3 regions of the Telluria sp. GW821-FHT07G12 genome follow, and region 3 is predicted to be linked to each of the others. Evidence: predicted binding sites of a transcription regulator. Region 3 holds the regulator's gene; each other region holds the start of a gene.

Region 1 (7,638 bases), on a different contig from region 3:
GAGCTTGCGCTCGGCCTCGATCTGGCCGCGCAGCGCTTCCTGCTGGGCTGCCAGCGCACGTGCCAGTTCCTGTTCGCCGGACGCCAGTTGCGTCTGTGCCTGGCGCTGCTCGTCGGCCAGGCGCGCGAGGTCGGCCATCAGCGGGCGCGCCGGCTGCACGGCATCCAGCGTGGCCAGGCGCCGGCGCCGTTCGCCCGCGCCGTCCACGTCGGCCTGGGCGGCGGCCAGCGCGGCTTCGGCGGCGGTCTCCGCCGATTTCAAACGGGCCAGCTCCTGGTGCCAGCGCAGGCGTTCTTCCAGCGCGGCGCGGCGGGCGTCGACCTGCTCGAGCTGCCGCGTGGCCTGCGCATGCTGCGTTTCGAGCTCCTCGCGTTCGGCGGGCGAGAGCGGGGCCTGGTCCTGCAGGCGCGAGCTCAGGCGGCGCATCGCTTCCTGCTCCTGGCGCCAGCGCTCGAAGGCGCGGCGCGAGATCTCGCTGTAGACGGCGCTGCCGGTCAGGGTCTCGAGCAGTTCGCCGCGCTCGTTCTCGTCGGTGCGCAGGAAGGCCGAGAACTCGTTCTGGGCCAGCAGCACCGAGCGCGTGAACTGTTCGAAGGAGAGGCCGATGCGGCGCTCGATCTCGCCCAGCACCTCGGTCTTGGTGGCGCCGATCGGGTTCAAGTCCGGCAGGCGCTGCAGGCTCATGGTAACGGGCTGCAGGGCGCCGCCGGCGCGGTTGCGCGAACGGCGCACGCTCCAGCGCGCCCGGTAGCGGCCCTCGTCGTTGCCGACGAAGTCGACTTCGGCATGGGCCTCGGCGGTGCCGCGCCGCAGCAGGGTGCGGCGGTCCTGCACCGACAGGACATCGTCGCCGACGTCGGGCAGGAAGTTGCCGGCGCGCGGACCCTTGAGCAGGCGCGGGGTGGCGTCGTACAGGGCCAGGCACAGGGCGTCGAGCAGGGTGCTCTTGCCGGCGCCGGTGGGGCCGCTGATGGCGAACAGGCCGCTCGATACCAGCGGCTCCTTCTCGAAGTCGACCTCGAACTCGCCGGCCAGCGAGGCCAGGTTCTTGCCGCCGATGCGAAGGATCTTCATAGTTCCCCCGTCATCAGTTCGGCGAAAGCGGCCAGCTGGTCGTCAGGCGCATCCTCGCCAAAGCGCTGCTGCCACAGGCGGCGGAAGATGTCGTCAGGCTGCAGCTGGGCCAGCTGGTCCAGGCTCAGGGCCGCGTTCACACCCGGCGCGGTGACCACTTTGCGGGTAGGCTCGATCTTCGCCAGGCGCACCGGCTTGCCTTCCAGCGCCGCCTCGACCTGGGCACGGAGGCTGGGCTCGGGACCGTCCAGCAGCACCCGCACTTCCAGGTAGGGCTGCTCGTGCAGCGGCGCGTCCGGCAGGTCCAGGCCCACCAGCTCGGCGATCACCTGTTTCAAGGGCGCCGGCTGGGCCGGCACGCGCAGCAGGTCGACGGCGCGCGGCACGTGCAGGGGCACGACGTCCTTCGCTTTGGCGCCATCGAGGTCGATGCGCAGCACCTGGTGCTGGTAGCCGATTTCCGCGAACGACAGCGGCAGCGGGCTGCCGCAATAGCGCAGGTGTTCCTGCTTGCCGACCTTTTGCGCCAGGTGCAGGTGGCCCAGCGCGGCATAGGCGATGCCGGGATCGAACATGGAGGAGGGCAGGGCCTCGGTGCCGCCGATCAGGATGCGGCGCTCGGAGTCCGGCGAGGAATCGCCGCCCACCATGTGGCAATGGCCCATCGCGAGAATCGCCTCGCCGTTCGCGCAGCGCGAGCGCGCCAGCGCGTAGGCCTGCTGGTAGAGCAGGGCGATGCCGGACAGGTAGGCGTCGATGGCCGCATTCTCGGCCTCATTGCCGGCATCCACGCGCGGCACGTCGCCGGGACGCAGGAAGGGAATCGCCACGCACCAGGCCCGGACCTCGCCGTCGCGGCCGGTCAGCGGCACCACCATGCGTTCGATGTCGATCCTGCCTTCGGCATCGCGCACGGCGTGGCCGACCACGCGGGTGCCGTGGGCTTCGAGCAGCGGGCCTGGCGCTTCCAGGCGGCCCGGCGAATCGTGGTTGCCGGCGACGATGACGATGTCCAGCTGCGGCGACCTGGCCCGCGCCTGCTGCAGGAAGCGGTAGAGCTGGCGCTGCGAGGCAGCCGAAGGGTTCGAGTTGTCGAAGATGTCACCCGCGATCAGCAAGGCATCGGCCTGCTCGGCCACGATGGTCTCGAGCAGCCAGTCGAGGAAACGCTGGTGTTCGTAGGTCCGGTCGAAGTTGTGCAGGGTCTGGCCGAGGTGCCAGTCGGAGGTGTGCAGCAGCCGCATGGATTTCTTACAGGAAGATAGAACCTATCTCAGTAGGGATGAGTCGTTGCTGACGCGCCTGACAAGCGGGTGCTGCGTTGCTCGTCGTTGCATGGCTGGGCCATGCGGCCTCCTCGCGCCTTGCCCGCGCTTGTCATGCATCGTCATCAACTTCCTCCTCCCCCCTGAGATAGGTTCTGGGTGAGCCAGGGCGCTCACTATAGCGCAGACAGCATCGCCATGACAAAAGTTCTCGGACAGATGAGCAAGCTGACAATAGCTCTAATAAAATAGGCGAATGAGCGAACCCACCCTTAGCCTGGGCGCCGCGCGCGCCCTGCACCTGGCGGCCCAGGGCATGCTGCAGCCGCGCCGCGCCCGCGCCGGCAAGGACGACGTGCTGGCCGCGATCCGCCGCATGGGCGTGCTGCAGATCGACACCATCAGCGTGGTCGCGCGCAGCCCTTATTTAGTACTGTGGAGCCGCCTGGGCGACTATGAGCCGGCCTGGCTCGAGCAGCTGCTGGCCGAGGGCAGGCTGTTCGAGTACTGGGCTCACGAGGCCTGCTTCATTCCGGTCGAGGACTATGGCCTGTACCGCCATCGCATGCTCGATCCGCACTCGATGGGCTGGAAGTCCGGCGCGTCCTGGATGAAGGGGCATGCCGAGCAGGTCGACCATGTGCTCGAACACATCCGCGTGAACGGCGCGACCCGCGCAGCGGATTTCGAACGCACCGACGGCAAGGCCGGCGGCTGGTGGGAGTGGAAGCCCGAGAAGCGCTCGCTGGAAGCGCTGTTCACGGCCGGCAAGGTGATGGTCGCGCGGCGTCACAACTTCCATCGGGTCTACGACCTCGCCGAACGCGTGCTGCCCTGGGACGACAGCCGGACCCCGACCATGCCCGAGGTCCAGCGCGAATTCGTGCTGCGCGCCGTGAAGGCGCTGGGGCTGGCGAAGGCGGCCTGGATCCCGGATTACCACCGCACACGCCCGCCGCACCTGGCGCTGCAGTCGCTGGTGGACGAAGGCCTGCTGCTGCGCGCCCGCGTCGAGGGCTGGAAGGAGCCGGTGTTCGTGCACCCCGACCACGCCGCGCTGCTCGACGACGCGTCGCAGGGGCGCCTGAACCCGACCGTGACCACGCTGCTGTCGCCCTTCGATCCCATCGTCTGGGACCGGCGCCGCGCGCTCGAGCTGTTCGGCTTCGATTACCGCCTGGAGTGCTACACCCCGGCCGAAAAACGCCAGTACGGCTACTTCACGCTGCCGGTGCTGCGCCGCGGACAGCTGATCGGGCGCATCGACGCCAAGGCGCACCGCGCGGCCGGGCTGTTCGAGCTGAAGTCGGTCGCTTTCGAGAGCGGCGTGCGTCCGAGCGAGCGCCTGCTGCGCGACCTGGCGGCGGCGGTGGCGCGCTGCGCACGCTGGCACGGCTGCCCGGCGGTCGAGGTGACGCGCACCATTCCCGAAGGCTTCGCCGCACCCCTGCGCAACCTGCTTACCATGCCGCAACAGGCCGCCGCCTGAGCTGTTTCTTCCGCCCCCTCCGATGGGGGCGGGAGCCCTTGCGGTTTGTGCCAGATCAAACCTGGCTCCGGGACCCGTCCGTACACTAGGTGCTCTTTCAGGCCGATGACAACGACTACAGGGTCCAACCCTTCCTTCAGGCCTGTTCAAAACATATGCCTCCCATCCAGGTTCTTGCCCCGACCATGCCGGTCAGGCTGAACTTTGTGTTGGCGAAAAACTGAGCGGAGACCGAATGCTGACGTCAACCTACACTCTCGTTGCCCTGTCCGTGGAACAGACCACCGTGCGCTCGGCGCTGCAGTCGCTGCTACGCATGCTGCATGCCTTGCCTGACGAAGATGGCGTCCTGGCGCCCGGCCAGGCGGCCCAGCTGTGCACGGAGCTGCGCCAGGTGGTCGACGATTGCCACTGGCGCAAGCTGGACAAGTTCCTGGTGCCGGCTCTGCGCCGCGTGTCGTGCGCGGCCGATGGCCTGCTGCACGATCTCGAGCAGATCAGCCGCGCCGCCGCCGATGCGCTGGCCGCCGCCGAAGCCTGCGTCGATGCGGGCGCCCGCGGCGTCGACCGCGACAGCTACCATGAAGCCATCGAGCGCTGCGTCGAAGCCCTGCGCTGCCGCCTCGAACGCGAGGAGCACGAGCTGTTTCCGCTGGCCCGGAGCCTGGTGCGCGGCGAGGCCTGGTTCGCGATCGCCAACCAGATGCTGGCGCACGACGCCGTCGCCCGCGAACGGCGCGGGGCAGGGCGGCGCGGCTGCGTCGAGGCGATCGAAGCGCGCCGCGCGCCGTATGAGCGGCCTGCACCTGCCCACGCCCAGACGCACGGTGCGGCGGGCGCCGAATTCGGGCGGCGCTACGCCACGCTCTCCCTCTTGCACTGATGCGCTGTCCGCACGCGCCAGTCCGGCGGCGCGAGGCCATCAGGTTTCTTGTTATGATGGCGATTTTGGAAGTGCGATTTCATCATGTTCGAGTTCCTATTCAAGCGGCCGGGCGACAACAAGCCCGGCGACAAGCAGCCGGCCGGACAGGAGGCGCGAGCGGAACAGGCCGCCTCTACGGGGCCGGGCGCAGCGAGCCCGGGCGCCGGTGCGACCCCGCAGCGCGCGCTGCAGGCCGAAAAGCTGAGCCAGCTCCAGGGCGACGAGGCCGCCGCGGTGGAATTCATCCTCCAATGCGAATTTTCCGAGCTGCGCCTGAGCGCGGCCGAATTCATCCATAGCCCCGAACTGCTCGAGCGCGTCCATACCGCGATGCGCAATACCGACCGCCGCGTCGCCAAGCTGATGCAGTCGCGCCTGGACGCCCACCGGCACCGCGAGGCCGAGCACCGGCGCGGCGAGACCATGCTGGAACAGGCGCGCTCGCTGCTCAAGGATGAGCTGCTGACCCCCAATCATGTTGCCGACCTCGACCGCAAGTGGGCGATCATCGCCGCGCCCGAGCTGCAGGAAGAGTTCGGCGGCATCCGCGCCGCGCTGGCCCAGCGCCTGGAAGCCCAGGTGCAGCTGCAGCGCGCCATGATCGACCGCCTGGCCGCCCTGCGCAGGCTGCCATCCGAGCCGCTGCCGGCCGCCGAGCTGGCGGCCAGGCTCGAGACCCTGACCCAGGAACAGGCCCAGGCCCTGCAGGCGCCCGAGCACGCATCGCTGCCGCGCGGCCTGGTGGCCGAAGTCGGCCTCGAAGCCCAGAAGCTGCAGGCCAGCCTGCATGAAATCGAAGCCGGCCAGGCCGCGCTGGCGGCGCGCCAAGCCTTCCTCGCCGCCCGGCAGGAGAAACCCGCCGCCGAGCTGAATCCAGCCGCGCTGCGCAAGGAATGGCACCGCCTGCCGCAGCCGCAGCAGGGCGCGCATCTCGAGGCCATGGCGGCGCTGCAGCAAGGCTTCGACGCCTTGCTGGCGAGCGTGCCGCAGCCGGAAGCGCGCAAGCCGCGCGAGCCGAAGGAAGCTCCTGCCGCCGCCAAGCCGAAAGGCCAGCCCAAGCCCGAGGGCAGGTCGCGTGGCGCCGACCAACACTTCCTCGACACCATCGATGCGATGGAAGCGGCCCTGCAGCAGGGCTCGCTGGGCACCGCCGCCGAGCTCGACAAGGCGCTGAAGGAAGCCCGCGACAAGGGCATGCGCCTGACGCCGGTGCAGTCCGACCGCCTGGCCCATGTGCGCGCCGAGCTCAAGCGCCTGTCCGACTGGGCGCGCTGGGGCGGCAACGTGTCGCGCGAAGAATTGATCAAGTCGGTGGAAGCGCTGCCGACGCAGAACCTGGCGATGAGCGAGCTGGCCAAGAAGGTCGGTACCATGCGCGAACGCTGGAAGGCGCTCGACAGCCTGTCCGGCGCGGCCCCGAAAAGCCTGTGGGAGCGTTTCGACGCCGCCTGCAGCACGGCCTATGCGCCGGCGGCGGCCCACTTCCGCCACTTGGCCGACGAGCGCCACGCCAACGCCGCGCGCGGCCAGGCCCTGATCGACGAGGCGAACGCCGAGATCGCACGCCTGCAGTCGGGCGAAGCCGAATGGAAGCACGTGGCCGGCACCGTGCAGCGCCTGCGCCTGGCCTGGAGCCACCTGGGCGCGATCGACCGCAAGGAAAAGAAACGCCTCGACGCCTTGTTCGCCGACGCCCTGAACACCCTGCAGGGACCGCTGGAAGAGCAGCGCAAGGGCGAGATGGCGGAGCGCGAAGAGATCATCGAGGCCGCCGCCGCCATCGATCCGCACGACCGCCACGCGCTCGACACCATGCGCGCCCTGCAGCAGCGCTGGCAGGAGCATGCGCGTGCGCTGCCGCTCGAGCGCAAGAGCGAGCAGGCGCTGTGGCAGCGTTTCCGCGCGGTCTGCGACGACGTCTTCCAGCGCCGCAAGGAGACCATGCACGAGGCCGACATCGAGCGCCGCGCCCACGAAGCCGCCAAGGAAGCGATCAGCGCGCGCCTGGAAGCGGCAGCTTCGGAGCTCACCCCGGCCACGGCCGGCAAGCTGCTGCGCGACGCCGCGGCCGAGTGGCAGGCGATCGGCCCGGTGCCGCGCGCCCACGAGGCGCGGGTCGAGAAGCGTTACCACGCCGCGGTGGCCCAGATCCAGCACCAGCTGGAAGCGGCCAGACGCGCCGCCGGACTGGCCCAGGCCGGCCAGCTGCGCGACAAGCTGCGCCTGGTGCAGGAAGTGGAGCAGCTGGTCGCCAGTGGCGCCGGTGCCGGCGATGCCGATTGGGAAGCGCGCTGGAATGCCTTGCCGCCGCTCGACGCCGACATGGAACGCGCCCTGCGCGGCCGCTTCGAGGCTGCCCTGCGCGCCCTGCCCGAAGGGCGCGATGGCTATGCCCAGCTGCTGGAGCGCAACCGCGACACGCTGCTGAACGAATTGCTGCGCGCCGAGATCCGCGCCGGCATCGACAGCGGCCCCGAGTTCGCCCGCGAGCGCCTCAAGCTGCAGGTCGAGGTGCTGCAATCCTCGCTCAAGTCCGGCCACGGCGCCGGCCACAAGGGCGGGCAGAAGGATGGACAGAAGGGCGGGCAAGCGAGCGGCGCCGCCCAGCTGCGCGAACTGGCCGCGCTGCCGGCCCTGGTCGACGCCCGCACCGCGTCGCGCATCGAACAGCTGTTCATGCGCCTGGCCCGGGAGGGGAAATGACGCAGGGGTTTGCGCAGTTTTTCAATGAAGTGCGGGTGCAGCAGGACGATTTCGATCTCGGCGCGGAAGTGGCGCGGATGCGCGCGGGCGACCCGCGCATCGGTGCCGTCGTTTCTTTCGTCGGCACGGTGCGTGACCTGAACGAGGGCGCGAAGGTTGCCGAGCTCGAGCTGGAGCATTAC
Region 2 (7,638 bases), 340 kb from region 3:
CGCCAGCAGCGCAAACGACTCCGCCGGCCCCCAGGAGCCGGCCGCATAGGCATGCGGCTTCTCGCCCAGCGTGGCCCAGCCTTCGATGATCGGGTCGGCCCATTGCCAGGCCGCTTCCAGCTCGTCGCGGCGCATGAAGTGGGTCAGGCGGCCGCGCACGACGTCGATCAGCAGGCGCTCGTAGGCTTCGGCGCGGCGCTGCTGGAAGGCCGATTGCAGGTCCAGGTTCAGCGCCACCTGCTGCATGTGCATGCCGCTGCCGGGTTCCTTGGCCATCAGCTGCAGCTTGATCGCCTCCTCGGGCTGCAGCTCGATCACCAGGCGGTTGGCGACGCCGCCCGGCGCATCCGGGAACAGCGGGAAGGGCGGATTGGTGAACTCGATCACGATCTTCGAGGAGCGGCGCTGCATGCGCTTGCCGGTGCGCAGGTAGAAGGGCACCTTGGACCAGCGCCAGGTGTCGATGAAGGTTCGCAGGGCCACGAAGGTCTCGGTCTTGCTGTCCGCCGGGACGTTCTTTTCCTCGTGATAGCCGGGCACTTCCTGGTTGCCGCTGACGCCGCGCGTGTACTGGCCGCGCACGGTGTCGCGGGCGATGTCGGCCAGGGTGAAGCGGCGGAGCGAGCGCAGCACCTTCAGCTTTTCGTCGCGCACGGCGTCGGCGTTCAGTGAGGTCGGCGGCTCCATCGCGACGATGCACAGCAGCTGCAGCAGGTGGTTCTGGACCATGTCGCGCATCGCGCCGGCGCCGTCGTAGAAGCCGGCGCGGCTGCCGACGCCGACTTCCTCGGCCACCGTGATCTGCACGCTCGAGATGTTCGGCGCGCGCCACAGCGGTTCCAGGATCGAGTTCCCGAAGCGCAGCACCATCAGGTTCTGCACGGTCTCCTTGCCGAGGTAGTGGTCGATGCGGTAGATCTGCGATTCCGAGAAGTGCTTGCCGACCGCCTCGTTGATCTCGATGGCGGTGGCGAGGTCGGTGCCGAGCGGCTTTTCCAGCACCACGCGGGCGTTGGCGTCGACCAGGCCGGCCGAGGCCAGCTTTTCGCAGATGGTGGTGAACAGCGAGGGCGCGGTCGACAGGTAGAACACGCGCTGGGCGCCGGCGCGCGATGCATTCGCCAGGGCGCTGAAGTCCGGCGCCGCCTGCACGTCGAGGCGCACGTATTCGAGCAGTTGCAGGAAGCCGTCCCAGGTCTTCTCGTTGAAGTTCTCGGCGGCGATGAATTCACGCGAGTGTTCCTGCACGTGGGCCAGGTAGGCCTGGCGGTCGTAGTCCTGGCGGCCGGTCGAAATGATGCGGGTCGAGGCCGGCAGGTTGCCGTGCAGGTAGGCCATGTACAGGGCCGGCAGGAGCTTGCGCATCGCCAGGTCGCCCATGCCGCCGAAAATGGTCATGTCGAGGGGAAGGCCGGTATCCGATTCTGTCGAGAGGGTCATGTCGTGTTCAGTCTAAAAGTTGAAAGTGGCGCTGGGCCGGCAACCTCGTTACGGTAGCAGAAGGACAGCGGATGCGCTTGCACTGGCGGCTTGTGGACGGCGGCGCGCATGTCTTGCATTGTTAATTGCATAGCTTACAATCTGAGCGCGATTTAGGGAATGGCCAGATCGCTGACAAAGGGGTGTAAATGCCTTATTTCACGATGGTGATCGCCGATGTTGCGCCGCGCCGCCCCTGAGCTGCGGCCCGCCTTCGCCGCCGCCGGCCTGACCGCGGTGGCGATGCTGGCGTTTGCCGCCAACTCGCTGCTGTGCCGGCTGGCGCTGCAGCAGGACCGGATCGACCCGGCTTCCTTCGGCGCAGTGCGGCTGGCGGCCGGCGCGCTGGTGCTGGCCATCGTGATGCGGGCAAAGCGCCAGCCGGTGATGGGGGCCGGGGACTGGCGCTCGGCCGGGCTGCTGTTCGCCTATGTGGCACTGTTCTCGTTTGCCTACGTGTCGCTGCCGGCCGGCACCGGCGCCCTGATCCTGTTCGGCGCAGTGCAACTGAGCATGCTGGGAGCAGGGCTGCTGGCAGGCGAACGCTTTGCGCCGCCGGGCTGGCTGGGCTTGGTCATGGCGACGGCCGGGCTGGCGGTGCTGCTGTTGCCGGGCGCCGCCGCGCCGTCCCTGCCGGGGGCCGTACTGATGGCGGGCGCCGGCGTGGCCTGGGGCGGCTACTCGCTGCGCGGGCGCGGCGCGAAGGACCCGCTGGCCGCCACCGCCGCCAGTTTCCTGCGTGCGGCGCCGCTCGGCATCCTGCTGGCGCTGGTCTTCGCGGCGCGGGCGCATGCGGACGCGCGCGGGGTGGGGCTGGCGATCGCGTCCGGCGCACTGACGTCCGGGCTCGGTTATGTGGTCTGGTATGCGGCTTTGCGCCATTTGAGCTCGTTGCGAGCCGCGGTGGTGCAGCTGTCGGTGCCGCTGATTGCCGCTGTCGGCGGGGTTTTCCTGCTGGGCGAGGCCTTCACGTTGCGGCTGTGCGTGGCGGCGTTGGCGATTCTGGGTGGCATCGGGCTGGTGCTGGGCAGCCGGGCCGCGCGGAAGGCTTGATGGCGCTTCTCGGCGTCTGTGTATTTCTACAATTTGCAACTAACCGACGGGAGCGAACAAGCAAACAAAAAACCGGCCACCAGCAATCCGGGCGGCCGGCTTCCAGTCAACTCAGTGCAGGGCGATCATCTTACCCACGCCCGGCCCGCCATCCAGCTTCCAGCTCAGCTTGCCGCTACCCGCCGCCAGCTCGGCCGGCACGGCCACCTGCATGTCGAAGCTGACGCTGCCGTTGGCCGGAATCTGAGTTCGCCTCACGCGTTGCCCGGATGCCGGCGCAGGAAGTCGGCAAACGAGTCCACATGGCCCTCGAGGACGTCCGGGTCGAGCGCGAACATGGCCCAGTAATACAGCTCGCGGCCGTGGCAGGTCAGGGCCGGCGAGGTGAAACGGTGCCATTCCTTGTGCCGTACCGGCGAGTACATGCCGTCGCCGTCGCTGAAGTTCGGCACCACGCGGCGCTGTTCGAGCGCCTCCAGCAGCGATGGCGGCGCGCCGCCGTCGAGCGCGATCTCGAAGTGGGCGTTCATGCTCTGCTCGGTCTCGACGGCCAGCAGCCAGGGGCGGGCGTCGCGGTCGTACATCAGGAAGCCGGGTGGGGTCTTGTACAGGTAGTGCTCGACGATCTTGTGGCGGGCGCCGAGTTCGCGCACCAGGCCGCAGATGGCGGAGTCGTTGACGAAGCTGTAGTCGTGCAGCGCGAGCAGCATGCGCAGCGACGCCGACTGCGCCAGGAAGTAGCCCTCCTGCAGCTGGGTTAGTTCCTCTTCGAGGCGGTCGAGGGCGTGGGCGTCGCTCTTGCGCACGTAGCGGTCGATCAGGCCGCGGTTGAAGGCTTCGATGGCGACGCGCTCGTCGGCGACGCCGGTCAGCAGGATCTTCCGGCACGGCAGGTCGCGCACGGCCTCGCAGAACTCGATCCCGTTCATGCCCGGCATCGAGTAATCGACCACCAGCACCGAGGGCGTCATGAAGCGCCGGGGCTGGGTGCGGATGCCGCATACCTGCTCGACGTGCAGGGCGATGTTGTAGGGCTGGGGCGAGAGCGTGTAGGTGTCCACGCTGGGCGAGAGCAGGCCGGCCAGCGAGGCGGGGGCGGCGCCGTGCTCGCGCAGCCAGGCGATCGCCGCGCCCGTATCGCTGAAGCCGATGCTGGGGAAGCTCGGGCCGAGCTGGTAGCGCAGGCTGTGGATGAAGCTGGGGCTGTCGTCGACGAGGACGGTCATGGTCGGGTGCTGGTAGATCGGGAGAGTCATGGTAAGCCTCGGTCGTCAGGGGCGCGGGGAAGGAGCCAGTGCGGAGGGAGGACCCGCGGTGCGCATCGTGGCGCGCCGCTCCGCCGGGAACTCCAGCGCGAACACGGTATAGACCTGCTCGCGCGAGCGGCAGCGGATCTTGCCGTGCCAGGCGTGCACGATGTCCTTGCACAGCGCCAGGCCGATGCCCGAACCGGTGTTCGGCGGCCAGGAATAAAAGCGTTCGAAGATGTAGGGCAGCTGCTTCGCCGCGATGCCGCAGCCGCTGTCCATCAGCAGCAGGCGCGGGCGCCGGCGGGATCCGTCGACGATGATGCGCACCTTGCCCTTGCCGGCGCGCGCCACCGCCTTGAGGGCGTTGCGCAGGAGGTTGAGCAGCACCACCGCGCCCAGTTCCTGGCGGCCGAGGAAGGCGAAGTCCTTGCGCACCACCACGTCCACCAGCCCCCGCTGCTCCTCATTGGCGAAGGGGAAGCGCCCGATCACCGCCTCGACCATCTCCGCCATCGACAGCCGCTCGGAGGGCACCAGCTGCTGGCTCATGGCCGACGCCGACAACAGGAACAGGTCGATCATCTGGTTCATGTGGCGCACCTCGAACTGGATGCGTGCAAGTGCTTCCGGCACCCCGTCTTCATGGCCAAGGTGTGCGCGCCCGATCCCGCGCACGTTGGCGGCGATGCTGATCAGGGGCGTGCGCAGTTCGTGCGACACCATCGCCAGCGCCTGCGACATGCCGGACAGCTTCTCGCGCGCGAGCACGCGGCGTCCGACCTTGGTGACCGACACGATCACGATCGTGAAGACGTAGATCGGCATCTGTTCCATTGCAAGCGGGAAGGCGCTCAACCCTGATCGCATGGCGTCCGGGTCGCCGACCGTCACGTACAGCAAGCAGGCGGCCAGCGCGCCGAGGGCGCAGGACGCCAGCGCGAACAGCCAGTCGAAGTGGAACAGCGCGATCAGCGCCACCAGCAGCGATTCGCCCCAGACGGCCGAGCCGTGGTTCATCAGGAACATGAAGCTGAAGAAGAAGGGCATCACGTAGGTCACGCTGACGAACTCGTAAACGCGCAGCCAATTGCCCTTTATTTTGCGCGGGACCAACAGCGCAGGCAGACACAGCACAAAACCGATCACGCGCAGGTCCAGGCTCTCGAACTTTTGGGGGAACCAGGTTGTCCAGATGAGGTAGTACAAGGGCATGCCGATGCAACCCAGCCACGCCAGGAAGTGCAGACGCATGACGGAATACTCCTGCTGCTGCTCCTGGCGCAGCAGCCATGCCAGCAACGCGGGCCGGGTCAGGCGATAACGCGCCCTGATCGGCGCGCTCATGCTCGCAACACTCCTGTACAGCAGACTCTTCACTCGGTAGCTCCCGGTCATAGACCGTTTGTTTTCATTACTTGTCAATTCGAAATTGATCTCACTCAATTTTTGATTGAGCTTGACGGAAAGCGCTCAGTCGAGATTGATCTCGGTCAATTGTGCGGCGGAGAGACGCGAAGAAGCCTTGTGCAGGGACACAATAAAATTTTTTCCGGAGGAAAACATGTCTATCGTCAACGCCGCCCAGATCACCGCCCGTCCCGCCGCCACCCTGCGCATGCCGTCCTTCGTCACGAAGCGCATGGACGCCCACCACATCGACCGCATCGAACAATTAATGGGCGGCGAACACGTGCACGTCTGGAAGCGGCAGGGGCCAGGCGCGGTGATGCTTGCCGGCAACGATTACCTTTGCCTGGCCAACGAACCGGTCCTGCTCGATGCCCAGGCCCGTGTCCTGACCGGCAATGGCGGGCAGTCGCTGATGTCCGCCGTCTACCTGCAGGCCGGCAGCCAGCAGCACCGGCTGGAAGAAAAATTCGCCGATTTCATGGGCGCCCAGGAGACCATCCTGGCGCAATCGGGCTGGGCCGCCAATGTGGGGCTGTTGCAGAGCGTTTCCGAACCGGGCGTGCCGGTCTACCTCGACATGATGGCCCATGCCTCGCTGTGGGACGGGGTCAGGCTGGGCGGGGGCCAGGTGGTGCCCTTCCTGCACAATAATATGGAGCACCTGGAACGGCAGTTGAACAAGCACGGCGCCGGCGTGATCGTCGTCGATGCCCTGTACAGCACCGACGGCAGCCTGGCGCCCCTGCACGACGTCCTCGCGCTGGCCGAAAAGACCGGCAGCGTGCTGGTGGTCGACGAATCGCATTCGCTCGGCACCCACGGCCCGCGCGGCGCCGGGCTGGTGATCGAGGCCGGGCTCGAGGACCGCGTGCACTTCCGCACCGCCTCCCTGGCAAAGGCCTTCGCAGGGCGCGCCGGCATCATTACCTGTTCGAGCCGCTTCAAACCCTATTTCCTGTCCGAGTCGCGCCCCGCCATCTTCAGCTCCTGCATGCTGAATCACGAACTGGCCTGGTTCGACGTCGCCATCGACTTCGTCGAGCGCGCCGACGCCCGCCGCGCCACGCTGCGCCGCATCACCGAGGAAGTGCGCACCGGCCTCGGACGGCTGGGATATTGCGCCGACGAAGGCAGCGAGCAGATCATCGCGCTGGAGGTAGGCACCGAGCCCAAGACCCTGGTACTGCGCAAGGCGCTGGAAAACCGCGGCATCCAGGGCGCCGTGTTCTGCGCCCCGGCCACCCCCAAGAACCGCGCGCTGGTGCGCCTGACCCTGAACTGCGGCCTGAGCAAGCGCGAGATCGCCAAGCTGCTGGATGCCTGCGCCGACATGCGGGAGGAGGTCGACCTGGAAAGCTGGACCTCGACGGCCCGCCGTCGCCGCATTCATTGATTGCGGGTGACTCACAAAGCCAGAATGTTGGCTCGTAAAGCCAACGACTAAAACGTGGAGGTTTGACGCTTTCGCTTACTCTTATGGAACTTAACGTAAATGCAAGAGTTGATGCATGAACGGCAAGTGACCAATACAACGAGCTATCAAAGCCGAGGGTCAAGAGGAGACAAAGCGTGAGAGACAAATACAAGCTGGTAGGGCCGATCTATGACTGGCTGAGCGCCTTCTACAGCGGCAAATCCATCCATAAGTGCAAGATCGCCATGCTCGACCGGCTGCAGCCCGGCGACAAGGTGCTGTTCGCCGGCGTCGGGCACGGCAGGGATGCGGTATATGCCGCGCAGCGCGGCGCCGAGGTGACGGTGGTCGACCTGTCGGAGACCATGCTGAAGAAGTTCCAGGCCAACCTGGTCAAGGAGGGCGTGGAGGTCAACATCCGCCAGGTCCACAGCGACATCATGAAGGTCGAGGAAGAGGAGCGCTACGACATGGTCGTGGCCAACTTCTTCCTCAACGTCTTCCATGAAGACATGATGGTGAAGGTGCTGCAGCACCTGATCCGCCTCGGCAAACCGGGCGCCCAGGTGGTGGTCGGCGACTTCTCCTTCCCGACCGGGAATGTCCTGAGCCGGCTGGTGAAGACCCTCTACTGGTACGGCGCGGTCGGCTTCTTCTGGCTGTTCGCCGGGAACGCCTTCCACAACATCTACAACTACCCGGAGTGGATGAAAAAGCTGGGTCTGCGCATCCACGAGCAGAAGCACTACAAGCTGCTGCTGCTGAACTGTTACTGGTCCGTGCTGGGCGAGAAACCGGCCTGAGGCCGGGTCTTCACGTATTTCCCGAGCCTGAACGTCCTCCATCCCGCCGCAAGCCGCGGACGGATGGCAGGCCGCTCGCAACCCTAGCGGAGACCCCATGACAGACACCGCCATCGCGCTAACCCGGCCGTCCGCCGCCCAGGCCGACGCTGCTGTCCACGCCGACCTCGCACGCCGCGTCGCCTGGCTGAAGCAGTACGGCAGCCACCCGATGTCCTTTTCGACCATG
Region 3 (7,638 bases):
CCGCATCCCGTGTTCTTCGATTGACCGATCCAAATAACTTACTGCAACGGGTCTGGACATCATCTTTCTCCGCCAGGTTCGCCGACGCAGCCGGCGATCGCTGCCCGGCCTGGCGGTGTCCGCCATGGCAGCCGGGCAAGCGCGATGCGTCGCCACTTAACGCCGGTCTGCCGGCGGCGTGTCGGTTGGCGGGGTGCTAGGCGGGGTGGTTGGCGGGGTCGTCGACGTTGCGCCGGCGCCCTGGCCCGAAGCACCCACCGTACCCGGGCTGCCGGTGGCGGGCGAACCCGCGGCGCCGCTCTGGCCGCTGCCGGTGGTACCCATCGCGTTGCCTTCCGTCGTGCTGCTGGAGGCGGAGCCGCTTGCCGTCGAACCCGTTGCCGAGCTGCCGCTCATGTCGCTGTCGCGGCTGCCTGTCGCGCTGCATGCTGCCAGGGACAAGCTAATCATGCTGCTGATGAGAAGGACTTGCATTGTTTTCATGATCATCTCCTTATATAGCTTGGTAAGATCACCACAACAGCAAATAGTTCAGGATCAGGGATGCATGCAATTCTTACCATCTCGGACCAGTTCCTGCCCCATGCCGAGTTGAGGAATGCGACCGAAAAGCTGTACCTGGAAGGCTGACTCGGGGCCATCCCCCTGTCGGTTCGCGCGCCGCTCCGGTATCATTCGGGGATGAACCAGATTTCCTTCCAACCCTTTGTCATCGGTGTCGCCGGCGGTAGCGGCAGCGGCAAATCGACGGTGACCCAGCAGGTGCTGGCGTCCTTCGGCGCCGAAATGGTCTCGGTCGTGATGCAGGACGACTACTACAACGACCAGTCCGACCTCACCCCCGAAGTCCGCCGCAAGCAGAATTACGACCATCCGGACGCCTTCGACTGGGCGCTGATGGTGCAGCATGTCCAGGCCCTGCGTAATGGCGAAACGATCCAGATGCCGGAATACGACTTCACGATCGACAACCGCTCCAGCAAGACCATTCCGGTCAAGCCGGCGCCGGTGATCGTGATCGAAGGCCTGTTCGCCTTGTACGACGCGGACTTGCGCAAGATGATGTCGCTGAAGATTTTCGTCGACACGGCGCCGGACGTGCGTTTCATCCGCCGCATGCAAAGGGATATCTCCGAGCGCGGCCGCACGACGGACAGCATCGTCAACCAGTACCTGGAAACAGTGCGTCCGATGCACAAGCAATTCATCGAACCGACCAAGCGCCACGCCGACGTCATCCTGCCGCACGGCGCGAACGGCCCGGCCGTCGACGTCATCACCACCAAGGTGGCGAGCGTCATTGGAAAGCTGAAACAGCCCTGATCAGGCCATCGGACTGCACTGCTCGGTCCCGGCCGCCAGCGCCTTCAGGCGCGCCGGATCGAGCAGGGTCACCTCGCGCTTGTCGATGGCCAGCAAGCCCATCTTTTTGAAACGCGACAGCAAGCGGCTGATGCTCTCGATCGTCAATCCCAGGTAGTTGCCGATGTCTTCGCGCGACATGCGCAGGGCGAACTGGGTCGGCGAATAGCCGCGCGCGGCGTAGCGGGCCGACTTGTTGACCAGGAAAACGGCGAAACGCTGCTCCGCCCGCATATTGCCGAGCAGCAGCATCGCGTTCTGCTCGCGCGTGATCTCGCTGCTCATCATGCGGTGGAAGTGGCGCAGCAGGGTGGGCACCTGGCCGAACAGGTCTTCCAGATTGGCGAAGGGGATCTCGCAGACTTCGCTGTCCTCGAGCGCGACGGCATCGCAATGGTGGCGTTCGCTGCTGATCGCATCCATGCCGAGCAATTCGCCGGCCATCTGGAAGCCGGTGATCTGGGTCTCGCCGGCCGCGTTGATCTGGTAAGTCTTGAAATGCCCGAAGCGCACCGCGTACAGGTTGCGGAATGGGTCGTCCTTGCGGTACAGGTGCTCGTCGCGCGCCACCCGGCGGCGGCGGCCGATGATCTTGTCGAGGCGCTCGATGTCCGCATCTTCCAGGCCCATCGGCAGGCAGAGCTGGTGCATGCTGCAGGCCACGCAGCTGGCCTTCAGGGTCTGCACGTTCAGCGGCTTGTCGTCATTGGGGAAGCTGATGGCCTGGATCATCGGGTAGGCGGGCGAAGGGTGTGAATGTCCGTGATTATACGGGTGCTGTTCAAGGAGCGGGCCGCCATCAGGCTGAGCTTTAATGTCCTGTTCACACTCTGTCGCATTTTGATCCCGGACCAGCCTTGCCACCCTGGCAATCGTGCGCACCCCCGCGCGTGCTAGATTCGGCACACAACAATAAGGGGAGCTCACATGTTCGGCTTGGCGGCATTGGACCTGGCGCGCCTGCAGTTCGCGTTCACGATGTCGTTCCACATCCTGTTTCCGGCCATCACTATCGGCCTGGCAAGCTACCTGGCCGTGCTCGAGCTGTGCTGGCTGAAGACCAAGCGCCAGGTCTTTGTCGACCTGTATCACTTCTGGCTGAAGATCTTTGCCGTGACCTTCGGCATGGGCGTGGTCTCCGGCATCGTGATGGCTTACCAGTTTGGCACCAACTGGAGCTATTTCTCCGAATACGCCGGCGCCATCACCGGGCCGCTGCTGGCCTATGAGGTGCTGACCGCCTTCTTCCTCGAAGCCGGCTTCCTGGGTGTGATGCTGTTCGGCTGGACCAAGGTCGGGCCCGGCCTGCATTTCCTCGCCACCTGCATGGTCGCGCTCGGCACGCTGATCTCCGCCACCTGGATTCTCGGCTCCAACAGCTGGATGCAGACGCCGCAGGGCTATGCCATCGTCGAGGGTCGCATGGTGCCGGTCGACTGGCTCAAGATCATCTTCAATCCTTCCTTCCCGTACCGGCTGGTGCACATGTCGATCGCCGCGTTCCTGTCGACGGCGCTGTTCGTGGGCGGATCGGCCGCCTGGCATTTGCTGAAGGGACGTGGCAATGAAGCGGTGCGCACCATGCTGTCGATGGCGATGTGGATGGTGCTGATCGTCGCGCCCATCCAGGCCGTGGTCGGGGACATGCACGGCCTGAACACACTGCAGCACCAGCCTGCCAAGATCGCGGCGCTCGAGGGACACTGGGAAAACGAAGGGAACAAGCCGCTGCCGCTGCTGCTGTTCGGCATCCCGTCGATGAAGGACGAGGAGACCAGGCTGGCCGTCGGCATCCCCCGCGTCGGCAGCTGGATCCTGACCCACACCTGGGGCGGCCAGATCAAGGGTCTGAAGGAATTCCCGAAGAACGAGCGGCCCAACTCGCTGATTCTTTTCTGGAGCTTCCGCACGATGGTCGGCCTGGGCCTGCTGATGATCGCGCTGGGCGCCTGGAGCCTGTGGCTGCGGCTAAAAAAGCGGCTGTACGACAGCCGCGGCTTCCTGACAATGGCGATGTGGATGGGCCCGGCGGGCCTGCTGGCAGTGCTGGCCGGCTGGATCACCACCGAGGTCGGGCGCCAGCCCTGGATCGTCTATGGCGTGCTGCGCACGGCGGATGGCGCCTCGAAAATCTCCGCCGGGCCGCTTGCCTTGAGCCTGGCCCTGTTCGTGGCCGCCTACCTGTTCGTGTTCGGGGTCGGCATCGCCTACGTGCTGCGCCTGGTGCGCAAGGGGCCGCAAGCCTTCGACACCACCCGCGCGGCGCGGGGCGGGCCGGGCCAGGGACGCACGCCGGCGCGGCCCTTGTCGGTGCCGGAAGCCGAGGCCTCGGCCAACGAAGACAACATCACCTGAACGAGCATGGACATCGACATCACCGCGGTCTGGGCAGCCATCATCTTCTTCTCCGTCTTCATGTACGTGGTGCTGGACGGCTTCGACCTCGGCATCGGCATGCTCTATCCCTTCGTCCCGGCCAGGCGCGACCGCGACACGATGATGAACTCGGTGGCGCCGATCTGGGACGGCAACGAGACCTGGCTGGTGCTGGGCGGGGAAGGGCTGCTGGCGGCCTTTCCGGTGGCCTATGCGGTGATCCTGCCCGGCCTCTACCTGCCGCTGATCTTCATGCTGATCGGCCTGATCTTCCGCGGCGTGGCCTTCGAATTCCGCTTCAAGGCCAACGACCGCGAACGGCCGATCTGGGACCTGGCTTTCATCTGCGGTTCGATGGCGGCGGCCTTTTTCCAGGGCGTGGCGCTGGGCGCCTTCCTTTCCGGGATTCCGGTGTCGGGACGCAGCTACGCGGGCGGGCCGCTGGACTGGTTCGCGCCTTTCCCGCTGGCGTCCGGCGGCGGCGTCATGATCGCCTATGCACTGCTGGGCGCGACCTGGCTGGTGATGAAGACCGGCGGCGAACTGCATGAACGCATGCTGAAGCTGGCGCGGCCCCTCACCTGGCTGCTGCTGGCGTCCATCGCCGTGGTCAGCGTGTGGACGCCTCTAGCCCAGCACCAGGTGGCCGAGCGCTGGTTCAGCTTCCCGAACCTGCTGATCCTGTCGCCGGTGCCCTTGCTGGTGGCGGCAGCCGCCTTCTGGCTGCTGTGGTCGCTGCAGCGCAGTCCGTCCTGGCAACCCTTCGCCGCCGCGCTGGCGCTGGTGCTGCTGGGCTTTACGGGCATGGCGATCAGCATCTGGCCGCACATCGTCCCACCCTTCATCACGATCTGGGAGGCGGCCGCGCCGCCGGCCACCCAGAGCTTCGCGCTGGTCGGCACGCTGATCGTGCTGCCGCTGATCCTGGCCTATACGGGTTGGGCTTATTACGTGTTCCGCGGCAAGGTCGTCGATACCGAGGGTTATCACTGATGAAGTCGCTTTGGATGCGCAGGCTGGGCTGGATGCTGGGTCTCTGGATGCTGGGCGTGGCGGCGCTGGGCGCCATCGCCTGGCTGTTGCGGGTGCTGATGCATGCGGCCGGCATGAGGTGAGGGGGCCGAAAAAGTTCAAGCGTGCGCGCCCTTCAGCTTCCCTGGTACTACACTTTCGGTGCAGATTTGCTAACGGGAGAACCGCTCAGTGCCACCGGAGAACGCGTCTTTACAAACGATTGCCTTACCCTTGTCTGATGAAGACCAGGCGCGGGCCGATTTTTACGCACTGATTGCCCGCCTGATGCTGGCGCCGCCGAACGCCGGCCTCTTGAAAGCCTTGGCCGACGCCGAGCCTGTCCACGCCGAGGGCCTCGCCGAAGCGGGTCTCGCCCTCGAAGACGCCTGGCTGAAACTGAGCCAGGCCGCCAGCGTGATGGACGCGGAGGCCGTCGCCGAGGAATTTTCGGCCCTATTCGTCAGCACCGGCAACCCGCTCCTGAATCCGAATGGCTCCTTCTATATCGCGGGCCACCTGAACGACACGCCGCTGGCCGAACTGCGCCATGACCTCTCGCGCCTGCGCATTGCGCGCGCGCGCGGCGTCGGCGAGTTCGAGGACCACCTTGGCGCCCTGTGCGAAACCATGCGCGTGCTGATTGCCGGCGCGCCGGGCATCGCGCGCCAGCCGCTCGAAGAGCAGCAGCAGCTGTTCACGGCCCATATCCAGCCCTGGTACGCGGCCTGCCTGGCCGACATCGCAGCCGCGGAACCGGCCAATTTCTACCGGGTGGTCGCCGCCTTCGCCGGCGCCTTCCTCGGGGTCGAAGCCCTTGCGTTTGCAATGTGGCAGCCGGCCGATTCCTACCAGCCCGCATGAGGACCATCATGGCCAACGACCCGAAACGTCCCGATCACGCTCCCGATCAGGCTCCCGATCCCGCCCGCCGCAGCCTGCTGAAGGCCGCGCCCCTGGGCGCCCTGGCCGTGGTGGCCGCCCGCGCCGGCGCCGCCGAGACAGCGCCGCCCGCAGCCGCGCCCGCGGAAGACGCCAAGCCCAAGGGCTACCGCGAGACCGAACACATCCGCCGTTACTACGCGACGGCCGCGTACTGGTAAAGAGGAGCAGCAGCCATGAGCCTGGTGAAGACTTCGCGCGACAACGGCCTGAAGCGCCGCAAATTCCTGGTCGGCGCCGGCGTCACGGCCGGCGCGGCGGCGGTCGCGCGCCACCTGCCGCTGAACGTCATCGAGCCGGCCAGCGCCGCCGATCCGGCGCCGGCGGCGGCCGCCAAGACCGAGATCAAGCACACCGTCTGCAGCCACTGCTCGGTCGGCTGCTCGGTGGAGGCGGTGGTCAGCAACGGCGTCTGGGTGCGCCAGGAAGCGGCCTTCGATTCGCCGATCAACATGGGCGCCCACTGCGCCAAGGGCGCTTCGGTGCGCGAGCACGGCTTCGGCGAGCACCGCCTGCGTTATCCGATGAAGCTGGTCAACGGCAAGTACGAGCGCATCTCCTGGGACCAGGCCATCAACGAGATCGGCGACAAGCTGGCCGAGCTGCGCCAGAAGTCCGGTCCGGATGCGCTGATGGTCATCGGCAGTTCCAAGCACAACAACGAGCAAGCCTACCTGCTGCGCAAATTCGTCTCGATGTGGGGCAGTAACAACTGCGACCACCAGGCGCGCATCTGCCACTCGACCACGGTGGCGGGCGTGGCCCAGACCTTCGGCTACGGCGCGATGACGAACTCCTTCAACGACCTGCACTACAGCAAGGCCGTGATGTTCATCGGTTCCAATCCGGCCGAGGCCCACCCGATCTCGATGCTGCACTTCCTGCACGCCAAGGAGCTGGGCGCCAAGATGATCGTGATCGATCCGCGCTTCACGCGCACGGCGCGCTTCGCCCATCACTACGTGCGCGTTCGTCCGGGCACCGACATCCCGCTGGTGTGGGGCATTCTGTGGCATATCTTCGAGAACGGCTGGGAAGACAAGGAATACATTGCCGCCCGCACCTACGGCATGGACGACGTGCGCAAGGAAGTGGCGAAATGGACGCCGGATAAAGTCACCGACGTGACCGGCGTGCCGGAAGCCAGCGTCCGGATGGCGGCCGAGATGCTGGCCAAGAACCGTCCTTCGTCGGTGGTCTGGTGCATGGGCATTACCCAGCACCACGTCGGTACCGCCAACGTGCGCGCACTGTCGATCCTGCAGCTGGCGCTGGGCAATATCGGCAAGCCCGGTGGCGGCGCCAACATCTACCGCGGCCACGACAACGTGCAGGGCGCGACCGACGTCGGCCCGAACGGCGACTCGCTTCCGGGTTACTACGGCATCGCCGAAGGCGCGTGGAAGCACTTCTGCGCAGTCTGGGGCGTCGATTACGAGTGGATCAAGTCGCGCTTCGGCTCCAAGGAGCTGATGGAAAAGCCGGGCATCACGGTCTCGCGCTGGTATGACGCCGTGCTCGAGGACAACCAGTATGTCGACCAGCCGAGCAACCTGCGCGCGGTGTTCTACTGGGGACACGCGCCGAACAGCCAGACCCGGCTGCCGGACATGAAAAAGGCGATGCAGAAGCTCGACATGCTGGTCGTGATCGACCCGTATCCGAGCATGACGGCCTCGATGCACGGGCGCGAAAACGGCGTCTATCTGCTGCCGGCGGCCTCGCAGTTCGAATGCCAGGGCTCGGTCACGGCTTCGAACCGTTCGATCCAGTGGCGCGAGCGCGTGATTCAGCCGCTATTCGAATGCAAGACCGACCACGAGATCATGTATTTGTTCGCGAAGAAGCTCGGCTTTGCGGAGCAGCTGTGCAAGAACATCAAGGTGGTCAACAACGAGCCCGTCATCGAGGACATCCTCCGCGAGATCAACCGATCCTGCTGGACCA

The links. Region 3 encodes FNR, which switches genes on or off when oxygen is low (the NO sensors DNR and NnrR bind a similar motif). Its sites were predicted from a motif close to TTGATNNNNATCAA; they were not measured.
Region 1: a site for FNR is predicted at 3,874-3,887, ahead of AC07PE_RS26745 (hemerythrin domain-containing protein). Genes of this name have one in related genera too.
Region 2: a site for FNR is predicted at 5,263-5,276, ahead of cqsA (alpha-hydroxyketone-type quorum-sensing autoinducer synthase). Genes of this name have one in related genera too.

What each region holds. Positions count from the first base shown of each region.
Region 1 is NZ_JBWKQA010000013.1:7,288-14,925, forward strand. It holds gene AC07PE_RS26730 (AAA family ATPase) at 1-1,074, opposite strand, end outside; gene AC07PE_RS26735 (exonuclease SbcCD subunit D C-terminal domain-containing protein) at 1,071-2,318, opposite strand; gene AC07PE_RS26740 (winged helix-turn-helix domain-containing protein) at 2,596-3,828, shown strand; gene AC07PE_RS26745 (hemerythrin domain-containing protein) at 4,064-4,711, shown strand; gene AC07PE_RS26750 (DUF349 domain-containing protein) at 4,796-7,456, shown strand; gene moaE (molybdopterin synthase catalytic subunit MoaE) at 7,453-7,638, shown strand, end outside.
Region 2 is NZ_JBWKQA010000002.1:537,302-544,939, forward strand. It holds gene zwf (glucose-6-phosphate dehydrogenase) at 1-1,440, opposite strand, end outside; gene AC07PE_RS10540 (DMT family transporter) at 1,657-2,532, shown strand; gene AC07PE_RS10545 (hypothetical protein) at 2,644-2,790, opposite strand; gene AC07PE_RS10550 (response regulator) at 2,787-3,788, opposite strand; gene AC07PE_RS10555 (sensor histidine kinase) at 3,804-5,126, opposite strand; gene cqsA (alpha-hydroxyketone-type quorum-sensing autoinducer synthase) at 5,344-6,585, shown strand; gene AC07PE_RS10565 (class I SAM-dependent methyltransferase) at 6,762-7,409, shown strand; gene AC07PE_RS10570 (DUF2156 domain-containing protein) at 7,507-7,638, shown strand, end outside.
Region 3 is NZ_JBWKQA010000002.1:194,666-202,303, forward strand. It holds gene AC07PE_RS09145 (ribonuclease domain-containing protein) at 1-60, opposite strand, end outside; gene AC07PE_RS09150 (hypothetical protein) at 157-483, opposite strand; gene udk (uridine kinase) at 682-1,323, shown strand; gene fnr (fumarate/nitrate reduction transcriptional regulator Fnr) at 1,324-2,094, opposite strand; gene AC07PE_RS09165 (cytochrome ubiquinol oxidase subunit I) at 2,290-3,717, shown strand; gene cydB (cytochrome d ubiquinol oxidase subunit II) at 3,724-4,731, shown strand; gene AC07PE_RS09175 (DUF2474 domain-containing protein) at 4,731-4,853, shown strand; gene AC07PE_RS09180 (TorD/DmsD family molecular chaperone) at 4,984-5,613, shown strand; gene AC07PE_RS09185 (formate dehydrogenase) at 5,610-5,852, shown strand; gene AC07PE_RS09190 (formate dehydrogenase subunit alpha) at 5,868-7,638, shown strand, end outside.